DNA from 3 places in the Arthrobacter sp. BB-1 genome. Region 3 is predicted to be linked to each of the others. Evidence: predicted binding sites of a transcription regulator. Region 3 holds the regulator's gene; each other region holds the start of a gene.
What was found. The regulator HrcA, encoded in region 3, represses chaperone genes, less so after heat shock. The targets are predictions, from matches to a motif close to TTNGCACTCGNNNNNNNCGAGTGCNAA.
Positions count from the first base shown of each region.

Region 1 (7,049 bases), on a different contig from region 3:
AACAGGCCGGCAATGGAAGCCGCGTTCTGCAGGGCAGAGCGGGTTACCTTGACGGGGTCGTTCACGCCGGCAGCCAGCAGGTCGACGTACTCGCCGGTTGCGGCGTTCAGGCCGTGTCCTGCGGGCAGGCCGCGGACCTTGTCCACCACAACGCCCGGCTCCATGCCGGCGTTGAAGGCGATCTGCTTCAGCGGAGCATCGATGGCAACACGGACGATGTTGGCACCGGTGGCCTCGTCGCCGGACAGCTGCAGGTTGGCGAATGCCTTGGCGCCGGCCTGGATGAGGGCCACGCCGCCACCGGCAACGATGCCTTCTTCAACAGCAGCCTTGGCGTTGCGCACTGCGTCTTCGATGCGGTGCTTGCGCTCCTTGAGCTCAACCTCGGTTGCGGCACCGGCCTTGATGACTGCGACGCCGCCGGCCAGCTTGGCCAGGCGTTCCTGCAGCTTCTCGCGGTCGTAGTCCGAATCGGAGTTCTCGATCTCGGCGCGGATCTGGGACACGCGGCCAGCGATCTGGTCGGCGTCGCCGGCACCTTCGACGATGGTGGTCTCGTCCTTGGTGACAACAACCTTGCGTGCCTTGCCCAGGAGTTCCAGGCCGGCGTTTTCCAGCTTGAGTCCGACTTCCTCGGAGATGACCTGGCCGCCGGTGAGGACAGCGATGTCGGCAAGCTGCGCCTTGCGGCGGTCACCGAAGCCCGGGGCCTTGACGGCGACGGACTTGAAGGTGCCGCGGATCTTGTTGACGATCAGGGTGGCCAGGGCCTCGCCCTCGATGTCCTCGGCAATGATCAGCAGCGGCTTGTTGGACTGCATGACCTTTTCGAGGACTGCAACCAGTTCCTTGACGTTGGAGATCTTGGAGTTGACGATCAGGATGTACGGATCCTCGAGGACCGTCTCCTGGCGCTCAGCGTCAGTCACGAAGTAGGCGGAGATGTAGCCCTTGTCGAAGCGCATGCCTTCGGTGAGCTCCAGCTCCAGGCCGAAGGTGTTGGATTCCTCGACCGTGATGACGCCTTCCTTGCCCACCTTGTCCAGGGCTTCGGCAATGAGGGCGCCGATTTCTTCGTCACCGGCGGAGATGGACGCCGTGGCGGCGATCTCTTCCTTGGTTTCGATTTCCTTGGCGGAGTTCAGCAGTTCGGCGGTGACGGCCTCAACGGCCTTCTCGATGCCGCGCTTGAGGGACAGCGGGTCGGCGCCGGCGGCGACGTTGCGCAGGCCTTCCTTGACCAGGGCCTGGGCCAGCACGGTAGCGGTGGTGGTTCCGTCGCCAGCGACGTCGTCGGTCTTCTTGGCAACTTCCTTGACCAGCTCGGCGCCGATCTTCTCGTAGGGATCGTCCAGCTCGATCTCCTTGGCGATGGAAACACCATCGTTGGTGATCGTGGGGGCGCCCCACTTCTTTTCGAGGACGACGTTGCGTCCACGCGGGCCGAGGGTGACCTTAACGGCGTCGGCGAGGATATTCAGGCCCCGCTCAAGGCCGCGGCGTGCCTCTTCATCAAATGCAATGATCTTGGCCATAACGGCAATAGTCCTTTCGGGACAGTCGTTAAGAATGAACCTTCGCTGCAGTGCCCGCGACGGACGACCCTTTGCCGGCGGCCTCTGTATGCCTCCGGGTGCGGGTCTCACTCCAGTAAGGTGTTTCTTCGCTCCTCGCCCGGTGCCGCGCGCCGCCGGCCGGAACCAGGCTTTGCTTAGCAGTCGGTACGTCAGAGTGCTAAGTCAATAATTAGCACTCCCCACGTGAGAGTGCAAGCGAATAGGCCGCCTAAAGCGTTGCGGCAGGCACCTCTACGCCGAGGGCGATCAGCCGGCGCGGCCCGCCGTTTCGCGGCCGCTGGGCGTCGGGTTGTTGTCTGCCCCGTAGGTGAACACAGTGAACGTTGCCGAGGTGATGTCGCCATTGGCGTCGAAGGCAACCGGGCCGGATTCGCCGTCGTAGTTGATGCCCGTACCGGAAGCCTTCGCTGCCAGGCATTCCTTGTAGCTGGGGCAGGGCGTGCCCGGCGCCGATTCAGTCCCGCCAGCGGTCCCGGCAGCCGTCCCGCCTGAGACGGCAACCAGGTTTGCTGCGATGGAGCGGCCGGAGTCGTCCTCGGCTTTGGCCGCCGCCAGGGCCGCGAGGATCGCGGCGTCGTATGTCTCCGCTGCGAAGGACACGTCCTTCAGGCCGGGATCGATGCCGAGGAGCCTTTCCTGGAATGCTGCGGCTGGCAGCTCACCGGGGACCACGGCCCGGGCACCCTCCAGGGCCTTGGTTCCCAGCTTGGACGCGTACCGGCCGAATGCGCCGTCGCTGAGGATGATCCTGGAACCGGCAACGGCCGCGTTGTTGAGTTCAGCCAGGGCACCCTGCGCGCCGTCGCGCGCCACCAGGATGACGGCGTCAGGGTCCGCTGCGCGGGCGGCCGCGGCGGCGTTTCCCGCTTCACCCGGCTTGAAGCCCGCCGTGGCAACCACTTCCAGGCCGGCCTGTTGGGCGGAATCGGCGACGGCGGCGGAGACATCGCTGCCGTAGGCACCTTCCTGGAACATGACGGAGATGGTGGCGGCGCCCGCGTCCTTGGCGAGCTTAACCAGCACCGGCCCCTGTGCGACGTCGGCGGCCGCCGTCCGGAAGTAGTACCCGCCGCTGGGGATGGTGCTGAGCCCCGCCGCGGTGTTGGCCGGCGAGATCAGCGGCGTCCTGGCCCTGGAGAGGATGTCCACGGCCGATTTGGCGTGGCTGGAGTCGGTGGGGCCGATCACCACGTCCGCCTTGGCCTGGACCAAAGCCTGGGCTTGTGCTGCCGCGTCCTGGCCGGCCTCGAAGGGCAGCAGTTCCACGGGCCGGCCTTTGTGCCCGCCGGCCGCGTTGATTTCCTTGACGGCGAGCTTGGCGGCGGCCGCCTGGGGCGGGTTCAGGAAGCTGCTGTCCCCGGTGTTGTCCAGGATGAGGCCAATCCGCAGCGTGCCGTCCCCGGATGCCTCCGCTGTTTCCACGCGTGCATTTCCGGTGACGCCGGAACAGGCGGTGAGGGCCAGTGTGCAGCAGAGGGCTGCGGCGAAAACAGGACGACGCATCCCGGCGGGAACAAACAGACGCTTCACTCGGCTGGCCGGACGCTTTCCGCCTGGGGGCCCTTTTCGCCTTCGCCCACTTCAAGTTCCACGCGCTGTCCTTCATCCAGTGCCCGGTAGCCTTCGCCCTGGATGGCGGACCAGTGCACGAAGACATCGTCGCCGGACCCGTCAACGGTAATAAAGCCGTAGCCCTTTTCCGCGTTGAACCACTTGACGGTTCCTCGTGCCATGGTGACCACTCTTTCCGTTAGGTCCGGGATGCTGCCGGCGCCGCCGTTCCGGGGCCGAAGCCTGGAATTTACTCTAGCCAATGCGTGCCGGGATTAGCGGTACCCCGGGCCCAGCACAACCACAAGCGGAACCTGGAATTCCGTGCTGTTCACCACGGTAGGGACGCCCAGGAGTTCCGCGAGGGCTTCGGCGTTGGCCCGTTGGGTTGTCCCGGAGTAGAAAATGGTGGAGCCCTGCTGCGGCGCCCCTGCCCAGTTCCCTACCTGGCCCAGGGACCAGCCGTCGGCCCGCACGGTTCCGCCCACGCGGCTTGCCAGTCCGGCGGTTCCGGCGGCGTTGTAGACCGCCACGGCCTGTGTCTTGTCCACGGACGCAGCCTGCGGCGTCGGCTGGATGCTGGACCCAGCCCCGGCGGCGGGAACCGTCCCTGGCCCCGCGGCTTCTGTCGTGGCGGAGGGCTCAGGCTCCGTCGAGGGGGTGGAGGATGTGTCCGGGGTGGCGGAGGGCGTAGACCCGGTTCCGGCGAGCGGCGTTGATTCGAGGCTTGAGGAGGCCTGGCTTGCCGGTCCGCTGAACCCGAGCTTGGGCAGGATCAGGAAGGACACCAGCCCGATGGCCAGGGCAACGCAACCCACCGCCAGGATGGGCCACAGCCGGACCCGTGACGGAGCAGAGGCTGTGCGATGGACACCTTGTCGCGACGCGGTCTCCGGGACCTTGTCGAATTCATCGCGGGCGTATTTGGTCATGGGAAAGAGACATCCTTGCGTGTTGCTGCTGAGACTCAGTACGGGCGTCTTATGCGTCGGACCCCAGGCGCCGTGCAGTGCGTGCACGGTGACGCGACGTACGTAGTCTACGCAATCTCTTGACCAGCATGGGGTCATGCGCCAGCGCATCCTCGGTATCGATCAGCGCGTTGAGGATCTGGTAGTAGTGCGTCGCGGAGAGATCGAAGAGTTCCCGGATGGCCTGTTCCTTGGCACCGGCGTACTTCCACCACTGCCGTTCCAGGGCGAGTATCTGCTGGTCACGCTCGCTGAGCGGCGAATCCCGCAGCGCGAAATCCGGCAGGAGGACGTTCCGTTGGTCCTGCTCCGGCAGGTGCTCCCGAGCTGGTTCCGCCACGGCGCACTCTCCTTTGCTGGTTACGTAAAATGTCTGACCCCCATGCTACGGGCGAATAACACCATTGTCATTTGCGCGCCGGGCGGCCTGCCGGACCGGGCCGGCGGTCCTCCTGCGAGAATGGGACGGTGTTTGAATCAGATGCCCTTTTCGAACTGGCGCAGGATCCGGCGCGCGGGCAAGGCTTCGCCGAGCTGGCGCAGCTGCCCCTGACGGAGCTGATGACGCCTGACTGGGCAGCTGCCTTGGCGGGCGTGGAAAGCGGACTCCGGGACGTGCTCACCTTCCTTGCCCGGGAAGAAGCGGCCGGGCACCCGGTGCTGCCGGCGCCGTCGAACGTCCTGCGGGCATTCCGCCAGCCCCTCGCCGACGTGAAAGTCCTGATGGTGGGGCAGGATCCGTACCCCACGCCGGGGCACGCCGTCGGGCTGGCCTTCGCCGTTGACCCGCACGTGCAGCCCATCCCTCGGAGCCTGGCGAATATCTACCGGGAGCTGGAAGCGGACCTGGGAATTCCCGCGCGGGTCCACGGCGACCTCTCCGCCTGGGCTGGCCAGGGCGTCCTGCTCCTGAACCGCGTGATGACTGTAAGGGCCGGCGCTGCAGGCTCCCACCGCCGGAAGGGGTGGGAGGAAATTACGACGGCGGCTGTCAAGGCCGTGGCCGGCCGGCGGGCCCCGGACGGGTCGCCGTTGCCGCTGGTTGCCGTGCTGTGGGGAAAGGACGCAGAGAGCGTGCGTCCGCTGCTGCCCGGGGTTCCGACCGTGTCCAGCGCCCACCCCAGCCCCCTCTCCGCCTCCCGCGGATTCTTTGGTTCCCGGCCGTTCAGCCGCGTCAACGCGCTGCTGCGGGAGCAGGGTGCCCCGGACGTAACCTGGGAGCTTCCGCCGGTAGCCTAGCTTAGGCTTGCCTTATGAGCATTGTTCCCGCCACCACCAGCGCCACCAAGAAGAGCCGCCCGCAGGTCAACCTCGCAGTGCTGCGCCGGGAACAGCTCTCGCCCCACATGGTGCGGATTGTTGCCGGCGGCGACGGTTTTGCGGACTTCGTCAACAACGGCTTCGTGGACCGCTACGTGAAGATTGTTTTCCCGCAGCCGGGCGTCACGTACCCCTCCCCGCTGGACTTGTGGAGCATCCGGGAGACCATGCCGCGGGAACAATGGCCGTTCACGCGCACTTACACCCTCCGCTGGGTGGATCCCGTGGCCAGGGAGCTTGCCATCGATTTTGTGGTCCACGGCGAGGAAGGACTGGCAGGACCGTGGGCGGCGAAGGCCCAGCCGGGCGAGACCCTGACTTTCACGGGGCCGGGAGGGGCGTACAACCCCAACCCCGACGCTGACTGGTACCTGTTCGCCGGGGACGAGGCGGCGGTGCCCGCCATCGCGGCATGCATCGAATCCCTGCCTGCCGAAGCCGCCGGCGTCGCCTTCCTTGAAGTTGATTCCGGCGCCGACATCCAGCAGTTTGCCGCCCCAGCAGGAGTGAAGCTGAACTGGCTTTTCCGTAACGGCGTCCCTGCAGGCGAGAGCGGCCTCCTGGTGCAGGCGGTAGCGGACGCGGAGTGGCCCGAGGGCCGGGTGGACGTCTTCGCCCACGGCGAGCGCGGGTACATGAAGCAGCTGCGCGACGTCTTCTTCAAGCAGCGCGGCCTGGACCGGAAGCAGGTGTCCCTGTCAGGGTACTGGGCCAAGGGCCGCGTTGAGGACGACTTCCAGGCTGAGAAGAAACTCCCCGTAGGGCAGATCTAGCCTCCACCCCTGGTCAGCGGCGGCGTGCGCGCCGCCGCTCGTTGCTGGCAAGGCTGCGGGTCAGCGGCCGCGCCAGCGTGTCGCCAAGGACGATCCCGCCGGCTGTTCCCAGGACGATGGCTCCCGCGTTGAGCATCCCGCCGGCGCCCAGCAGGATCTCGGCTTCCTCGATGGTGAGCACGTACATGGACCGGAAAATGGTAAGGCCGGGCAGCAGGATCAGCGCCGCGGGCACGGCCACCACCAGCTGGGGTGCACCCATCCTCAGGGCGACGACGCGGGCCAGCAGGCCAATGGCCACGGCGGCCAGGGCTGGGGAGAACCGGTCCCCGATGCCCAGCAGTCCACCGCCCAGGAGGACAAAGTAGCCGGCGACCCCCACCGCCGCGGTGGGAAGCAGGAGGTGCCACGTGGTTTGTTCCGTGACCCCGATGGCCATCACCGCCACCGCCACCAGGATGACCAGCACCCACAGGTCGTAGGCGGGCGGGAACGTCTGCGTGACGTCGATCCGCTGCATCCCCGTCAGTTCCCCCACCACGAAGGCGACGGCGATGCCCGCCACGATGGCACCGAATGTCAGCAGGGTGGACAGGAAACGCCCCGCCGCAGTGACGGGGAAGCCGTTGATGGCGTCCTGCACCGAGGAGACAAGGCGTCCCGTGGGCAGGAGCAGGAGGATGCCGCCCACCACCACAATGGCCGGTGATGTGGTCAGCCCGAACTGCCAGAGCACCAGCGCCAGCTGCGTCACCACAAAAGAGCAGCTGGCGGTAATGAAGAAGTCCGGCACCCGCCAGCGGCCCAGTTGGCGGGCCAGCAGGCTGATGCCGATGTTGGCTGCGAACGCAATGGCA
Region 1 covers NZ_VDEV01000009.1:3,931-10,979, reverse strand. Annotated here, with positions in the region: gene groL (chaperonin GroEL) at 1-1,535, opposite strand, end outside; gene FHJ30_RS04595 (ABC transporter substrate-binding protein) at 1,824-3,080, opposite strand; gene FHJ30_RS04590 (cold-shock protein) at 3,104-3,310, opposite strand; gene FHJ30_RS04585 (LytR C-terminal domain-containing protein) at 3,404-4,060, opposite strand; gene FHJ30_RS04580 (DUF3263 domain-containing protein) at 4,110-4,439, opposite strand; gene FHJ30_RS04575 (uracil-DNA glycosylase) at 4,568-5,338, shown strand; gene FHJ30_RS04570 (siderophore-interacting protein) at 5,353-6,192, shown strand; gene FHJ30_RS04565 (threonine/serine exporter ThrE family protein) at 6,206-7,049, opposite strand, start outside.
Region 1: the regulator HrcA is predicted to act here: its motif matches at 1,712-1,738, upstream of groL (chaperonin GroEL).

Region 2 (7,049 bases), on a different contig from region 3:
GCCTCATAGAGCACGCGTTCGTTCCGGGAGATCACGGTGGTGAGCTCCTGGGCGGGATCATCGAAGCGGAGCAGGCGGGTTTCACTGTACTCGGAGCAGCCGATGCCCAGCACAAGGTGGCGCCTGTCGGCGGAGAGCTCGAAGCCGAGCCACATGGCGGCGTCGTCCTCCTGGTAAATGACCACGTCATCGGCCACAGGCGTGCCCAGGACGTGCGCCCTGACCTGGTACGGGCGCCAGGAATCATCCACCACAGTGTAGAAAATCCGGGTGCCGTCCGGGGAGAAGGCGACGCCGTAGAAGATGTTCTCGATGACGTCCGGCAACAGCTTGCCCGTGCTGAGGTCCTTGATGTGGAGGGTGAAGCGCTCGTCCCCGGAATTGTCCACGGCGTAGGCGTAGAGGGTGCCGTCCACGGTCACTGCAGAACCGCCCACCGAGAAGAAGGGCTTGCCCTCCGCCTCCACGTTGCCGTCCAGCAGGACTTCCTCGCCGGGGATTTCGACGCCGGCCTGCACCGCGGGCGGGGTCCAGTCGGCTATCTTGTCATCGGTGTCCGCGGCCCTGACCCGGCACTGGATGCCGTACTCCTTGCCCTCCACGGAGCGGCTGAAGTACCACCAGCTGTCCTTGCGGTGCGGCACGGAGAGGTCGGTTTCCTGGGTGCGGCCCTTAATCTCCTGGAAGATGGCCTCGCGCAGCGGCTCCTGGTGCGCGGTGACAGCTTCCTGGTAGGCATTCTCGGCCTTCAGGTGCTCCACCACTTCGGGGGATTCCTTGTCCCGCAGCCACTCGTAATTGTCCACAAAAACATCCCCGTGGTGGACACGCTCTGACGGGATCTTCTTGGCAACCGGCGGTGTGGGGGCGGCAGTGGTGGCGGAATCCCGCAGCGGAGTCTGGGTCATTCCTTCAATATATAGATCCCCGCCGGCAATTATCCGGCCGTTCGCTACCGGGGGATCGCACCCGGCGGGGGTGCGGGGTGCCTGGTGCGGGGCTGCGGGCGCCTGCCGAGGGGTAAAGGGCCAAAGACCCTAGGGTCCGGGCCGGGAGTGCGGGACGGTGGAAAGAGCGGGGAGATAGGTCGGGGTACACGCAGGGTGCGGAAGGAGACACCAATGTCCAGCAAATCGGGTCCGGCCCCAAGAGCCCAGGCATGGCGGGCGGTAGCCCGGTGCGTGGGCAGGAGTTTCGTGATGCTGGCCCGGCGGCAGGTCCACCTGCCCCGGGAGAATGTGGGACGCGTCCTGCAATTTGCGGACGGCAGCACGTCCCGGGTGTACCGGGAAACGGCTGTCAGCGCCGCACCCCGGCGGCCGTGTATTCTCGTCGTCGCCTTCAAGCTCAGGCTGGTACGGGGCAGGGCACACCGCCTCTTCGAGGCCGAAAGCCTGCTCAACACCCCGCTCTTCGTCGGGTTTCCTGGATTCGTGTCGAAGCTCTGGTGCGCCCATGACAGTCGTGGAGTTTATCGGGGCCTCTACGAATGGGACGGCCCCGCCCGTGCCCGGCACTACGCCTCCGCCTTGTGGCGGGTCCTGGAACTGGTCAGCGTCCCGGGGTCGATCAGCTACAAAGTTGTACCCGGGCTGCGCCGCGACGAGGTGCTCGCCAACCCGGCGCGGATGGAGGCCGCCGGGGCCGGACAGGCGTGGTGGCGGCTCCTGAGCCACAAATGACAGCCGACAGCGACGTCCTGGTGGTGGGCGCAGGCCCGGCCGGCCTGACAACAGCCCTCCAGGCCCACGCCCACGGGGCCACCGTCCGGATTGTTGACCGGCGGGCCGAGCGCGTCCGCCCCTCGCGGGCCATGATGCTCCATGCCCGTGCGCTCGAAGGGCTCCGGCCACTGGGCGTCACGGACGAGTTGCTCAGCCGGGCGGGCACAACTCCGGAGGCGCGCATCCACCTGGGTAAACGGGTGGTGCAGGCCAGGCTCGGCCACGCCGATCTTCCGGATACGGCCTTCCCGCACCTGACGCTGGTACGGCAGGCCGACGTCGAGGACGTTCTGTGGCGGGCCCTCAAAGCCCGGGACGTGCCGGTTGACTGGGGCGTTGAGTTCCGTGGCCTGGCCGCCTTCGCGGGCACGGAGGGAACGCTGCGCGCCGACCTGCGGCTGGCGGACGGCGACGTCCCCCGTGGGAACGGGCTCCCCGCGAACGGACCGCGGGCCAACCTGGCCCATGCCGGCCAGCCCGGAGGGCTCCTGGAGCAGCACGACTGCCGCTTCCTTGCCGGATGCGACGGCCAATCCAGTACCGTGCGCGGGCTTGTCGGCGCCGACTGGCATGGGGCGCCGTACCGGGTGGAGGCCGTCCTGGCCGACCTGGAACTCGATGGCCCGCTGGACCCCGGGCTCCTCCACGTCGCCGTCGGGAACGGCGGGCTGGCGTTCCTTTTCGCCCTTGGGGAGGGCGCCACGTGGCGGCTGCTCGCCACCCGCCCGGCAGATCCGCATGCCGCCGGCCCGTTCGGCCAACTGGGGCCGGAAGTTGCGGCAGGGGAAGTGGCCCGGCTGGTCCAAGGGTCAGGGCTGGAGGCGACGGTCCGGGACGTGCGGTGGTCCGCGCAGGTCCGCCTGCAGCACCGGCTCGCCAGCAGGTTCCGCAGCGGGAACCTGTTCCTGGCCGGAGATGCCGCACACGCCCATTCACCAGCGGGCGGCCAGGGGATGAACAACGGCATTCTCGACGCACTCAATCTTGGCTGGAAGCTGGGCTTCGCTTCGGGCGGCGGGACGCACCCGGAACTGCTCGGCTCCTATGATTACGAGCGCCGCCTCGCCGCCCGGCGGGTGCTGGCCCTGACGCATGCCATCTTTTTCGGGGAAGCGTCGCCCCACCCCCTTGCCCGCCTGCTCCGCAGGGTCCTGCCGGTTTCCGCGCCGTTGCTGCCGGTGCTCCTGCGCCGGCGCCGGCTCACGTCCGCGGGCATCAGGCTCCTGGCACAGCCTTTTGTCCGCTACCGGAACAGCACCATCTCGGTGGAGGGCACCCCGCCAGCGGCGCGCTGGCCGCGGCCGGGGGACCGGCTGCCGGATGCGCCGGTGGTCACCGGCGGGCGGAGCGTCCGCCTTCACGAGTTGACTGCGGCGCCGGGCGTGCACGTCCTGCTGGAGCACGACGCCGGATGGGATGCCGCGGGCGCGGACCTCACCTTCTCCGGGCGCAAGGTTCATGTGCACCGGCTCAGCAGCCATCCCGGCCGCGGCATCGTTGCGGTGCGCCCGGACGGGCACGTCGGTTTCCGGTGCGGGGAGGCGGACCTGCACCAGCTGCGTGCCTGGCTTCGGCTGGTGGGCGCCGTCCCGGGCTGACCCCACGCCCCGGGCCGCAGGGAACGGCGGGCGCTTGGCCTAGTGGGCTTGAGGTGGCGGGCGTATCCTGATCACGCCAAGGCACGTCCATCAAACGTGAGAGGGGAACGTCACATGACCATCCCGCCAGTGCACGAGCCCGAGCCGTTTCCGCCGGAACCAGGCCCGGACCAGCCAGATCCCACCCAGCCCGGCCACCCCGGCCCGCCGGCTCCCAACCCGTTCCCGGCACCCGAACCGCCGGGCCCGCTGCCGGTGCCCGACCCCGGCCCGGCGCCGCTCCGGCCGGACCCCACGCGGAGCTGACAAACCAGGATAAGAGGGGCCTTCTGCCTGCCGCAGAGGGCCCCTCTTCCGCGTCCAGGGCAGGCCGGAAAAACTCTTAAAAATCCCTCCTGAACCCCTTGCAGACCTGATTCTCCAGTGATAAAAAATCTATATCAGCCAATACAGATCGGCTGGTACCAAAAAGTGTTGGACCGTCTCTTACGAGGAGGGAAGCCATGTTGATGCGAACTGATCCGTTCCGCGAGCTGGACAGGCTGGCCCAGCAGGTCCTCGGCACGGCGGCGCGCCCGGCAGCGATGCCGATGGACGCGTGGCGGGAGGACCAGGAATTTGTAGTCGCTTTTGATCTGCCCGGTGTCGCACTGGATTCTGTGGATCTGGATGTGGAACGGAATGTCCTGACGGTACGGGCCGAGCGCCCCGAGCCCGCGGGCAAGGATACCGAGTTGATCGCCTCCGAGCGGCCGCGCGGCGTGTTCAGCCGCCAGCTGATCCTCGGGGACACCCTGGACACGGACAATGTGAAGGCTACGTACGACGCCGGTGTCCTGACGCTGCGGATTCCTGTCGCCGAGAAGGCCAAGCCGCGCAAGATCGAGATTGAGACGAAGGGGGCAAAGCAAGAGATTGCCGCCTAGTGTCAACACAAGAATCGGGACGTCGGGTATCAAATTGCTGACTGCCTTTTGGGCGGATCGCGAAGTACGCACGCCACAGCGCTTAAAGCGCACCGGCAGCCTACTCCCGTAACTTCCCGATAAGGTGGCCCCCGGCTTCGGCCGGGGGTCGTCCTATGTCCGGGCCTTTAAGGCGGTGTCAGGTGTTGAGCTCCAGCATCAGCGCGGGCAGTTCATCCGCGAGTTCGCGCGCCAGGAAGCCCAACGGTCCCAGCCGGCTGGCAAGCCTGTCCGCGGCAGCCGCATGAAGGTGGGTCCCCCAGCATGCGGCCTGCGCTTCACTGGTGCCCCGGGCGCGGAGGCCGGCGATGGCACCGGCCAGGACATCCCCGCTGCCCGAGGTCCCCAGCCCGCCGTATCCTGTGGTGATTTTCCAGAGCTCCGGCTGTTCCGGGGCATCTCCGGGCGGCCGCGCGATCAGGCCCTGGCAGCTGACCACGGCACGGTAGCGTTCGGCAATCGCGGCCACGTCCGCCTCCAGGTCCTTCACGTCGCGGCCAAGCAGGACCTCGGCCTCCTTGGGGTTGGGGGTGAGGATCAGGCGGCCTTTCCACGGCTCAATCAGGTCCTCCACCTTCACCAGGGCGCCCAGGGCGTAGGCATCCAGCACGACGGCGGGACCTCCCGGGCCGTTCGGCCCGCCTTCTCCTGTCTCCCGCTCGAGCAGCGCCCGGAGCAGCTCCTCGGCCAGGTCCAGGTCATCGAGGCCCGGGCCCACCAGCACGGCATCCGCCCGGTCCAGGTACGTGGAAATACGGTCAAGGCCCTCGGCCGTCACGGACCCGCCAGGGGTTTCCGGCAGCCCCACCGCCCCGCACTCCGGCAGCGCGACGCCCACGTGGACAGCCACGGACTCCGAGACCGCCAGGGTGAGCTTCCCTGCGCCGGCCCGGAGAGCCGCCGCACCGGCCAGCAGGGCGGCGCCGGGAGTCGCCCGGGCTCCGCCCACCACCAAGACCGATCCGCGGGAGTACTTGTCCTCGCCCGGAGAGGGCAGCGGCCAATCGCGCAGGAGCGACGGCGTCACCAACGTCGGCTGCTCGGCCCCGGCCCGCTCGGCCCCGGCCGCCTCACCGCGGGTGGACACTGGTATCCCCGCCGTGTTCGGTCACGGTGACGCCCTGCTCGGTCAGGTGGTCCGCCACATTGAAGCTCTCGAGCGTCCACGGTCCGGCGCCGGAGGGCCGCACATACCGGGTCAGGGAGGCGTTCAGCACCGAGGTTGTGGCTGCGAGGTCCAGGAGTTCTGTTTCGCTCAGCCCTTCGAGCACGTACCGGAAGAGCATGATCACGGCGTCGTGGCACACCAGCATCACCCGGTGCCCGGTGCCCAGGTTGTTCAGCTCCGCCAGGACGGAGCGCAGCCGGAGGGCTACGTCCGCCCAGGATTCACCTCCCGGCGGCCGGTAGTACAGCTTGCCCAGCCATTCGCGGCGTTCCACCTCATCCGGGAAACGCTGCTCCACGCCCAGCCGGGTGAGCCGGTCCAGGATGCCCAGCTCGCGGTCCCGCAGCCTCTCATCAGTGCGCACCTTCATGGGCCAGCCAGCCACCTCCACGGCGATTTCCGCCGTCTGCCGGGCACGCGCGTAGGGCGAGGACACCACGGCGTCCGGCCGGAACTCCTCGGCGATCCGGGCCAGCGCCGCGCCCAGCGCCTTCGCCTGCTCCTGCCCAATATCGGACAGGTTCACGTCGGCGTCACGCGCCGGTACGGCGATGACCTCCGCCCGTGCCTCCCGTGCCTCGGTGGCGGCAACGTTGCCCTCGCTCTCGCCGTGGCGGATCAGCAGCAGCTCCACCGCCCCTGCCTCCTGCACAGCCTCTGTCAGCCCGTCGTCGTTCAAGAGAAATCACCCCGTCTGCGTGCCGTTCCGAATGCAGGAACACTACCAGCGGCGTACCCACGGGGCCGGGAAAATAACGGACGACGGCGGCCGGGCACCCGGGTGCGCGGCCGGATGGAGCGCGCACCCGGGCGAAGAAGCTACCGCTCCGGCGTCAGCACCTTGGTGAACACCGTGGCGCCATTGGCGTTCCGGAGGCTGGCCGTGAAGCTGTTGTCCCCGCCCAGCTGCACGTGCCCGAAGAACTGGTTCTCACCGTTGCGTGGTGACTCTCCGGCGAACTTGCCGGCCTTGGAGAACACCACCTCGGGCCCGAACGTGCCGTCCATCTTGTTCGGACCAAAGGATCCAGCGGCAATCGGCCCTGCCACGAATTCCCAGAACGGGTCGAAGTCGGTGAACGCCGCACGGTCGGGGGAGTAGTGGTGCGCGGCGCAGTAGTGGACGTCGGCGGTCAGCCACACCACGTTCTTAACCGCGTTGTGTTTGAACGCGCTCAGCACCCCGGCGATCTCCAGCTCACGGCCCAGGGGAGCACCCGCGTCGCGGTTTGCCAGGCTCTCCTGGTTCACCGGACCATCCGGCACGATGATGCCCAGCGGCAGGTCCGCTGCGATCACCTTCCACGTGGCCTTGGACCTGGTCACCTCGCGAATCAGCCAGTCCACCTGCTCCTGGCCCAGGATGGCCGTGGCGTACGGTTCCTTGCCGTCCGTGTTGGGCGACTTGAAGGTGCGCATGTCCAGGCAGAAGATGTCCAGCTGCGGGCCGCGGCTGATCTTCCGGTAGATGCGGGCAGGCTGGTACTGGCCGGCGTCGTCGAACGTTCCCGGCCGCCACAGCGCTGCCGAATCGGCGATGGGCATGTTCTCCTGCCAGGCCTGCCGTCCCCGGGCCGCCAGGGTGTTGACGTCG
Region 2 covers NZ_VDEV01000028.1:21,087-28,135, reverse strand. Annotated here, with positions in the region: gene FHJ30_RS15905 (S9 family peptidase) at 1-908, opposite strand, end outside; gene FHJ30_RS15900 (hypothetical protein) at 1,122-1,682, shown strand; gene FHJ30_RS15895 (FAD-dependent monooxygenase) at 1,679-3,322, shown strand; gene FHJ30_RS15890 (hypothetical protein) at 3,437-3,628, shown strand; gene FHJ30_RS15885 (Hsp20/alpha crystallin family protein) at 3,826-4,248, shown strand; gene FHJ30_RS15880 (NAD(P)H-hydrate dehydratase) at 4,427-5,374, opposite strand; gene FHJ30_RS15875 (histidine phosphatase family protein) at 5,358-6,134, opposite strand; gene FHJ30_RS15870 (alkaline phosphatase) at 6,275-7,049, opposite strand, start outside.
Region 2: the regulator HrcA is predicted to act here: its motif matches at 3,726-3,752, upstream of FHJ30_RS15885 (Hsp20/alpha crystallin family protein).

Region 3 (7,049 bases):
CAAAGCCAAGCCGAGTCAGGAACATCTTCATCTGCTCGGGCGTGGTGTTCTGCGCCTCGTCAAGGATGATGAAGGCGTCATTGAGCGTCCGTCCGCGCATGTAGGCCAGGGGAGCCACTTCTATGGTGCCGGCCGCCATCAGCCTGGGAATGGACTCCGGGTCCATCATGTCGTGCAGCGCGTCGTAAAGCGGGCGGAGGTAGGGATCGATCTTGTCGCTCAGGGTTCCCGGCAGGAATCCCAGCCGCTCCCCCGCCTCAACTGCCGGACGCGTCAGGATGATCCGGCTGACCTCCTTCTGCTGAAGCGCCTGCACTGCCTTGGCCATGGCCAGGTAGGTCTTGCCGGTTCCGGCCGGGCCGATGCCGAAAATCACGGTGTTGTCGTCGATGGCGTCAACGTAGGTCTTCTGGTTCAGCGTCTTAGGCCGGATCGTCTTCCCGCGGCTGGACAGGATGTCGTGCGTCAGCACGTCCACGGGGTTTTGCAGTGACTGGGTACGCAGGAGGGCCACGAGCTGCTGCAGGACGGCCGGACTGATGACGGTTCCACGGGCCACCAGGCCGCGGACCTCGTGGAGGAGCCGCATGATGCGGGGCACGTCGCTGGCAGGACCGGTGATGGAGAGCTCGTTGCCGCGGACATGGAAATTGACGTGCGGGAACTGTTCCTCGATGAAGCGCAGCGCCTCATCGTGGCTGCCCAGTGACTGGACCATCTGGTCGGAGTTGTCGAAAACAACAACTTCGGTACGGCTGCCGGGGAGAGAGTGGGGAAATTCCCCTGCGGCGCCTTCGCCCGTGTTGAGCCGGCGCTTTCCATTCGCTGATTCAGTCATGGTGATGGCCCGCAGGCCCGTGATCCCCTCAAAGTCCGAAAATAAATGTCCACCGCCGGGCCGGTCACCGCATCCGGTGCGCCTTGCCCAAGCGGTCCCTCCATCTTACGCCAGTACGGCGTCGACACCGGATTGTCCCACTACAAGGACAAGCGTGAACACGCCGTCCGGTACAGGAGGTTGCGTCATTAGGTATCAACTTCATATCGGCCTCATATCGTTCCTGTTGCAGTTGGCTCCAGTGGCGCCGGCACGGCCATTCTGTTCGATGCCCTGTGCCATGCTGGAAATCCAGATTCATTGCTGGAGTACCGCCGCCCGGGGAAGCGGCCCATTCGTGAAAGGACGGGCAAACAAACGTGCCGGAATCTGCTGCGCCCCTGAGGGCAGGACGACGACAGGGCCGTGTCCGCCCTGCGGTCCTCGCGGCTGTTCTGGCAGTGACACCGCTCCTGGCGGGGTGCCTCGCCGAGCCGAATCCTTCACCGAGCGGGCTCCTGAATTCCGGCCCTGCTGCCACCGGCACTGCGCCGTCCACCAGCGCACCGCTCGAAACCACGCAGTCCTCCAACAAGGCGCCGGTGTACTGGATTGGCCGCACCGGCAGCAGCGTGTTCCTCTACCGTGAGTTCAGGGACGTGCCGGAGCAGGAGAACCCCGTGACCCGTGCCCTGCGGGCGATGATGCAGGATAAGCCGCTTGACCCCGACTTCTTCACCCCGTGGCAGAACCCCAGCGAGCTGGCCACCTCGATTTCCGGCAAGGACGTCATCACGGTGGACGTGTCCGAGGACGCGTTCAACAGCAACCTCGACGCCGACATGGCGGCCCGTGCCGTCCAGCAGCTGGTCTACACGGCCACGGCCGCTGCGGCCAGCTCCGGGCTCATCGATTCCGGGCAGCAGATCCGCGTGCGGATCCTGGTGGACGGGCACACAGACTACGTTGCTTTCGGCCACGTCCAGCTGGGCGACCCGATGACGAGGGCCGCGGGCATGGTGGCGCCCGTCTGGGTCATCGATCCGCAGGAAAATGTGGAAATCGCCGGCGGAAGCGTGAAGATCACCGGCCGCAGCACGCTTGCCGGCAGCAAGTTGCGCTGGCAGATCCAGCGGATGGAGGCGGGCGGCACCAAGGCGCCCTTCCTCACCGGAGAAACAACGGCCTCTGCCGAACCGGGACAGGGAGGGCTCTTTACGCTGGCCCTCACGCTCCCTGCGGGCGACTACGAGCTGCGCGTTGCCCAGGCCGGCGCCAGCGGGCAGCCGGATCAGAACGAGGACTCGCGGGCCTTCAAGGTCCGCTAGCCCGCACCCTGCAGCTCCGCTGCCTGCTCAACCGGCAGGTGCGGCGCCAGGGGCCGCCCATCGTCCCAGGACGTCGCTGGCGAGCACGACGGCGGCGGGCCCGGCAGTGGATGAGCGCAGCACATGGGGGCCCAGCAGCGCCGTGACGGCACCTTTGCCGCAGAGGCGGGTGACTTCCCGGGGACTGATGCCGCCTTCCGGTCCAACAAGCAGGAGCACTTCCCGCGGTTCCGTCCCGTTTCCGCCGCCCTGCCATGCTTCCAGCACGGTCCGCAGGGGCCTGACCGCGTCCTCATGCAGGATTATGGCAAGCTGAGCCGTCTCCACGAGGCCGGCCAGCGCGGCCGTGTCGACGGCGGGCCGTACCTCGGGAATCCATGCGCGGCGGGCCTGCTTGGCTGCCGCCGTGACCACGGACTGCCATTTGGCGTGGGCTTTCGCCGCCCGGTCGCCTTTCCACCTGACGATGGACCGCTCGGACTGCCAGGGTATAACGGCGTCGATCCCCAGCTCTGTTGCCGTCTCAATGGCAAGTTCGTCCCTGTCGCCTTTGGCCAGTGCCTGCACCAGCACCAGCCTGGTGCCTGGCTGCGGCTCGACGGACAGGGAGGCGCACTCAACATCCAGCCCGGACGGGGATGCCGCCAGCACCTTTCCGCTCATGCGGGTCCCGGCGCCGTCCACGATGTCAACGGGCTCGCCGGGGGCGATCCGCTTCACCGTGACGGCGTGCCGCGCCTCGGGCCCTTCAAGGACAAAGACCTCCCCCGCCACCATCTGGTCAAGGGAACCGGGAGGGGTGAAAAAGACCGGGTTGCTCACCGCTACAGGTTACCGAGCCGGTCCCGGAGCTTGGCGAACATGCCTCCGCTGGCCGCAAGCTTTCCTTCGGTGATCTGCTCACCGCGGAGTTTGGCAAGCTGCCGCAGGAGGTCCTCCTGTGCAGGGTCGAGTTTCGCGGGGGTTTCGACCTGGAGGTGCACTTTCAGGTCGCCGCGCCCGTAACCGCGGAGGTGGGTCACGCCAAGTCCGCGAAGGGTGATGATCTCGCCGGACTGGGTGCCGGGCTTGACGTCGATTTCCTGCGGCCCGTCGAACGTTTCCAGGCTCACTTCGGTACCCAGGGCTGCCGCCGTCATGGGAATGTGCAGGGTTGCGTGGAGGTCGTCGTTGTCCCGGACATACGTGGCGTCGTTGTTTACGCGGATCTCGACGTAGAGGTCGCCGGCAGGGCCGCCGGCAGGACCTGCTTCGCCCTGGCCCGAGAGCTGGATGCGGGTTCCGGTGGCCACGCCGGCTGGAACCTTGATGGTCAGTGAACGACGGCTGCGGATGCGTCCTTGGCCGCTGCACTCGTTGCAGGGGTCCTTGATGACGGTGCCGAAGCCTTCGCAGGTTCCGCACGGGGCGGCGGTCATGACCTGTCCCAGGATGGACCGGACTGCGCGCTGGACCTGGCCGCTGCCGCCGCAGATGTCGCAGCGTTCCGGGTGGGTTCCCGGCTGGCAGCACGAACCGTCGCAGGTGGGGCACATAACGGCTGTGTCCACTTCCAGTTTCTTATTGACGCCGAAAACAGCGTCACGCAGTTCAATGCGGACACTGATGAGGGCGTCCTGGCCGCGCCTGACGCGGGAAGCCGGGCCGGTGCTTCCGCCGGCACCGAAGAAGGTGTCGAAAATGTCCTGGAACGCGAAGCCCTGGCCGGCGTATCCGCCTCCGCCGAAGCCGTTGTCCGTGCCGTTTTCGTTGCCGGTGGTGTCATAGACGCGGCGCTTCTGCGGGTCAGAGAGAACCTCGTAGGCGTGGGTCACGGCCTTGAAGCGGTCCGACGCGTCCTCACCCGGGTTGACGTCCGGGTGGAGGGTGCGCGCCAGTTTGCGGTAGGCCTTCTTGATCTCTTCTCCCGTGGCCTCCGGTGAGACTCCAAGGACGTCGTAGTGGCTGCTCAAAGTTCGTATCTCTTCCTTGTTGTACTGCCTGCAGTTGGACTGCGGAAAATGCTCTGCCTGCCCGGGGAACCGGAAAACGTCAGGGGCCCAGGATCCGCGAAAGGTACCGGGCGACGGCCCTGACGGCGGCCATGGTGGTGGGATAGTCCATCCTGGTTGGCCCCAGGACGCCGATTTTGGCAACGTGGTCCGGACCGTACCCTGTTGCAACCACGGATGCCTCGGCCAGGCCGTCGTAGGGATTCTCGCGGCCGATGCTGACAGCCACTCCGCGGTGGTCCTGCGCCATTTCGCTCAGCAGGCGGAGCATGACCACCTGCTCCTCAAGCGCTTCGAGGACCGGACCGATGCTGAGCGGAAAGTCCACGTTGGACCGCGCAAGGTTGGCTGTGCCCGCCATGACCATGCGGTCCTCCCTGCTGCTCTGGGCCAGTCCCTCGAGGCCGACGGCGAGGGCATGGGCGGCCTGCCTTTGGCTCGGGGCCGCTGTGGCCACCACCGCCGGCAGGGACTGGGCGAGCTGGCTCAGCGGCGTGCCGGCAAGGGATCCGAGGAACCGTGCCCGCAGGCTGGCGAGGGCGTCATCCGCCAGGTCCTGGCCGACGTCGATAACGCGCTGCTCCACCTTGCCGCTGTTGGCGATCAGCACCACCAGCACCTTCCGCGGTGCAAGGAGGACGAACTCGATATGGCGGACCAGTGCCCGGCTCAGGTGCGGGTACTGGACCACCGCGACCTGGTTGGTCAGCTGCGACAGCAGCCGGACGGTGCGGTCAAGGACGTCGTCAAGGTCGTCCGATCCTTCCAGCAGTGACTGGATGGCCCTCCGTTCCGCCTGGGACAGCGGTTTGACTGCAGAGATCTGGTCCACGAACAGCCGGTAACCCTTGTCTGTGGGGATACGCCCGGCGCTGGTGTGCGGAGCGGTGATCAGGCCCTCTTCCTCCAGGGCGGCCATATCGTTCCTGATCGTCGCGCTGGACACACCGAGATGGTGCCGCTCCACCAGGGCCTTGGACCCGACGGGTTCCCGGGAGTGGACGTAGTCCTCCACGATTGCACGCAGCACTTCGAGTTTGCGTGGCTCGCTCACACTCCACCTCCATCCAGGGTTCGGGGCGGCAGCACCGCCCGCGCTGTGCCACCTCAAGGGTTAGCACTCGACATGCCTAAGTGCTAACAGTCTATTATGCCTCCCCCCGTTGCTAGCATTGGTACCGCTCCGGGCGAAATTCCGGACCTGTACCGAACGCTAGGCGGAGTGAAACCATGCAGTACCAGAACTGGGGCCCGCGGGACTTGTCCGCTCCCGCAAAGACTGAACTGCCCGAGGTGCCCGTTGAACGGGGAATGGTGCTCGAGGACGTCCAGTCCGGCTGGGTGGGTGCCGTGACCCGCGTCGAAAAATCCGGCGGAATGCATGTGGTTGCCCTGGAGGACAGGCGCGGAAAGTCCAGGTCTTTCCGCTTGGGCTTCGGATTCCTTCTCGAAGGGCGGGCCATCAAGCTCCTGCCCCCGGCCCCGCGGCAGGCAGCCGGTGCCGTTGCCGGGCCCGGCCGGACGGCTTCCGGGTCAGTCCGGGTTGCCGGCCAGCGGGCGCAGGTGGCCAAAGCCAGCCGCATCTGGGTGGAGGGAAAGCACGACGCGGAACTGGTGGAAAAGGTCTGGGGAGATGACCTGCGCGTGGAGGGCATCGTCGTCGAACCCCTCCACGGCATTGATGACCTCGCGGCGGCAGTCGCAGGGTTCAGGCCCGGACCCGGCAGGCGGCTGGGTGTCCTGGTGGACCACCTCGTGCCGGACTCCAAGGAATCACGCATAGCCGACGCCGTTATGGCCTCGCCGGGTGCCGCGGGGAACGTCCTGATTGTGGGGCACCCCTATGTGGACGTGTGGCAGGCCATCCGGCCCGCTGTCCTGGGCATTGAGCAGTGGCCAGTGGTGCCGCGCGGGCAGGACTGGAAGACCGGCATCCTCGCAGCGTTCGGCTGGCCCCATGCCACCAAAGAGGACATCGGACTCGGCTGGCAGAAACTCCTCGGCGCCGTCCGCACCTACGCAGACCTTGAAGCCTCGCTGTTGGGGAGGGTTGAGGAAGTCATCGACTTCCTCACCGTTCCCTGAGGGCGCTCCACCCCGGCGCGCGCATTCCGGCGCCGATACCGGGCAGTACCAAGTATTCTTGGTACTGCGGATCCTGCAACAATGCAGGCCTGCGCACCAAGTAAGCATTCTTGGCCGGCACCATTGCACTTCAGAAGGAACAGACTGTGGCAGAAAACGCACGCGATCACAGGGACACCCAGGGCGGCCAGGGCCGTTCGGAGTACCACGGCGTTCCCGCGAATGCGCTGCCCCTCACAGCCAGCGAAGACCGCCAATGGGCCACGATGGCCCACTTTGGGGGCATCCTGGGCTGTGTTCCGTCGCTGCTGATCTACCTGATCTTCCGGGACCGGGGGCCTTTCACCGCCCAGGAATCCAAGGAAGCCCTGAACTTCAGCCTGCCGCCCACCATCGCTGCCCTGGTTGCGAACATCCTGGTGGTCTTCGTTCCCGTGATCGGCAACGTCTTTGCCGTCATAGCCACCCTCATCTGGATTGCCCTGACCTGCTTCTCGGTGGCGGCCGGCATCCATGTCAACCGTGGACAGCCGCACCGGTACCAGTACAACCTGCGCTGGATCAAGTAACTCCACCCCGGCCCCGCAAGGCCGCACCGGCTCCACGGCCAGGGAACGCTGCGGGCGCGGGCCCGCGTTGCTTTGTGCCGATCAGTCCGGGAGGACCCGGCGCACCACCGCGTCTGCCAGCAGCCTCCCTTTGAGCGTGAGGACCAGCCTTCCCTTGAAAGCGGCGGCAGGATCCACGAGGCCGTCCGCGATCAGTCCGGCCACCTCGTGCCGTCCCGCCTGGCCCAGTGACCACACGTCGAGGCCGGACTGGAGACGG
Region 3 covers NZ_VDEV01000019.1:39,644-46,692, forward strand. Annotated here, with positions in the region: gene FHJ30_RS10490 (PhoH family protein) at 1-838, opposite strand, end outside; gene FHJ30_RS10495 (GerMN domain-containing protein) at 1,198-2,145, shown strand; gene FHJ30_RS10500 (16S rRNA (uracil(1498)-N(3))-methyltransferase) at 2,173-2,967, opposite strand; gene dnaJ (molecular chaperone DnaJ) at 2,970-4,097, opposite strand; gene hrcA (heat-inducible transcriptional repressor HrcA) at 4,177-5,190, opposite strand; gene FHJ30_RS10515 (DUF3097 domain-containing protein) at 5,367-6,221, shown strand; gene FHJ30_RS10520 (DUF4870 domain-containing protein) at 6,368-6,790, shown strand; gene hemW (radical SAM family heme chaperone HemW) at 6,872-7,049, opposite strand, start outside.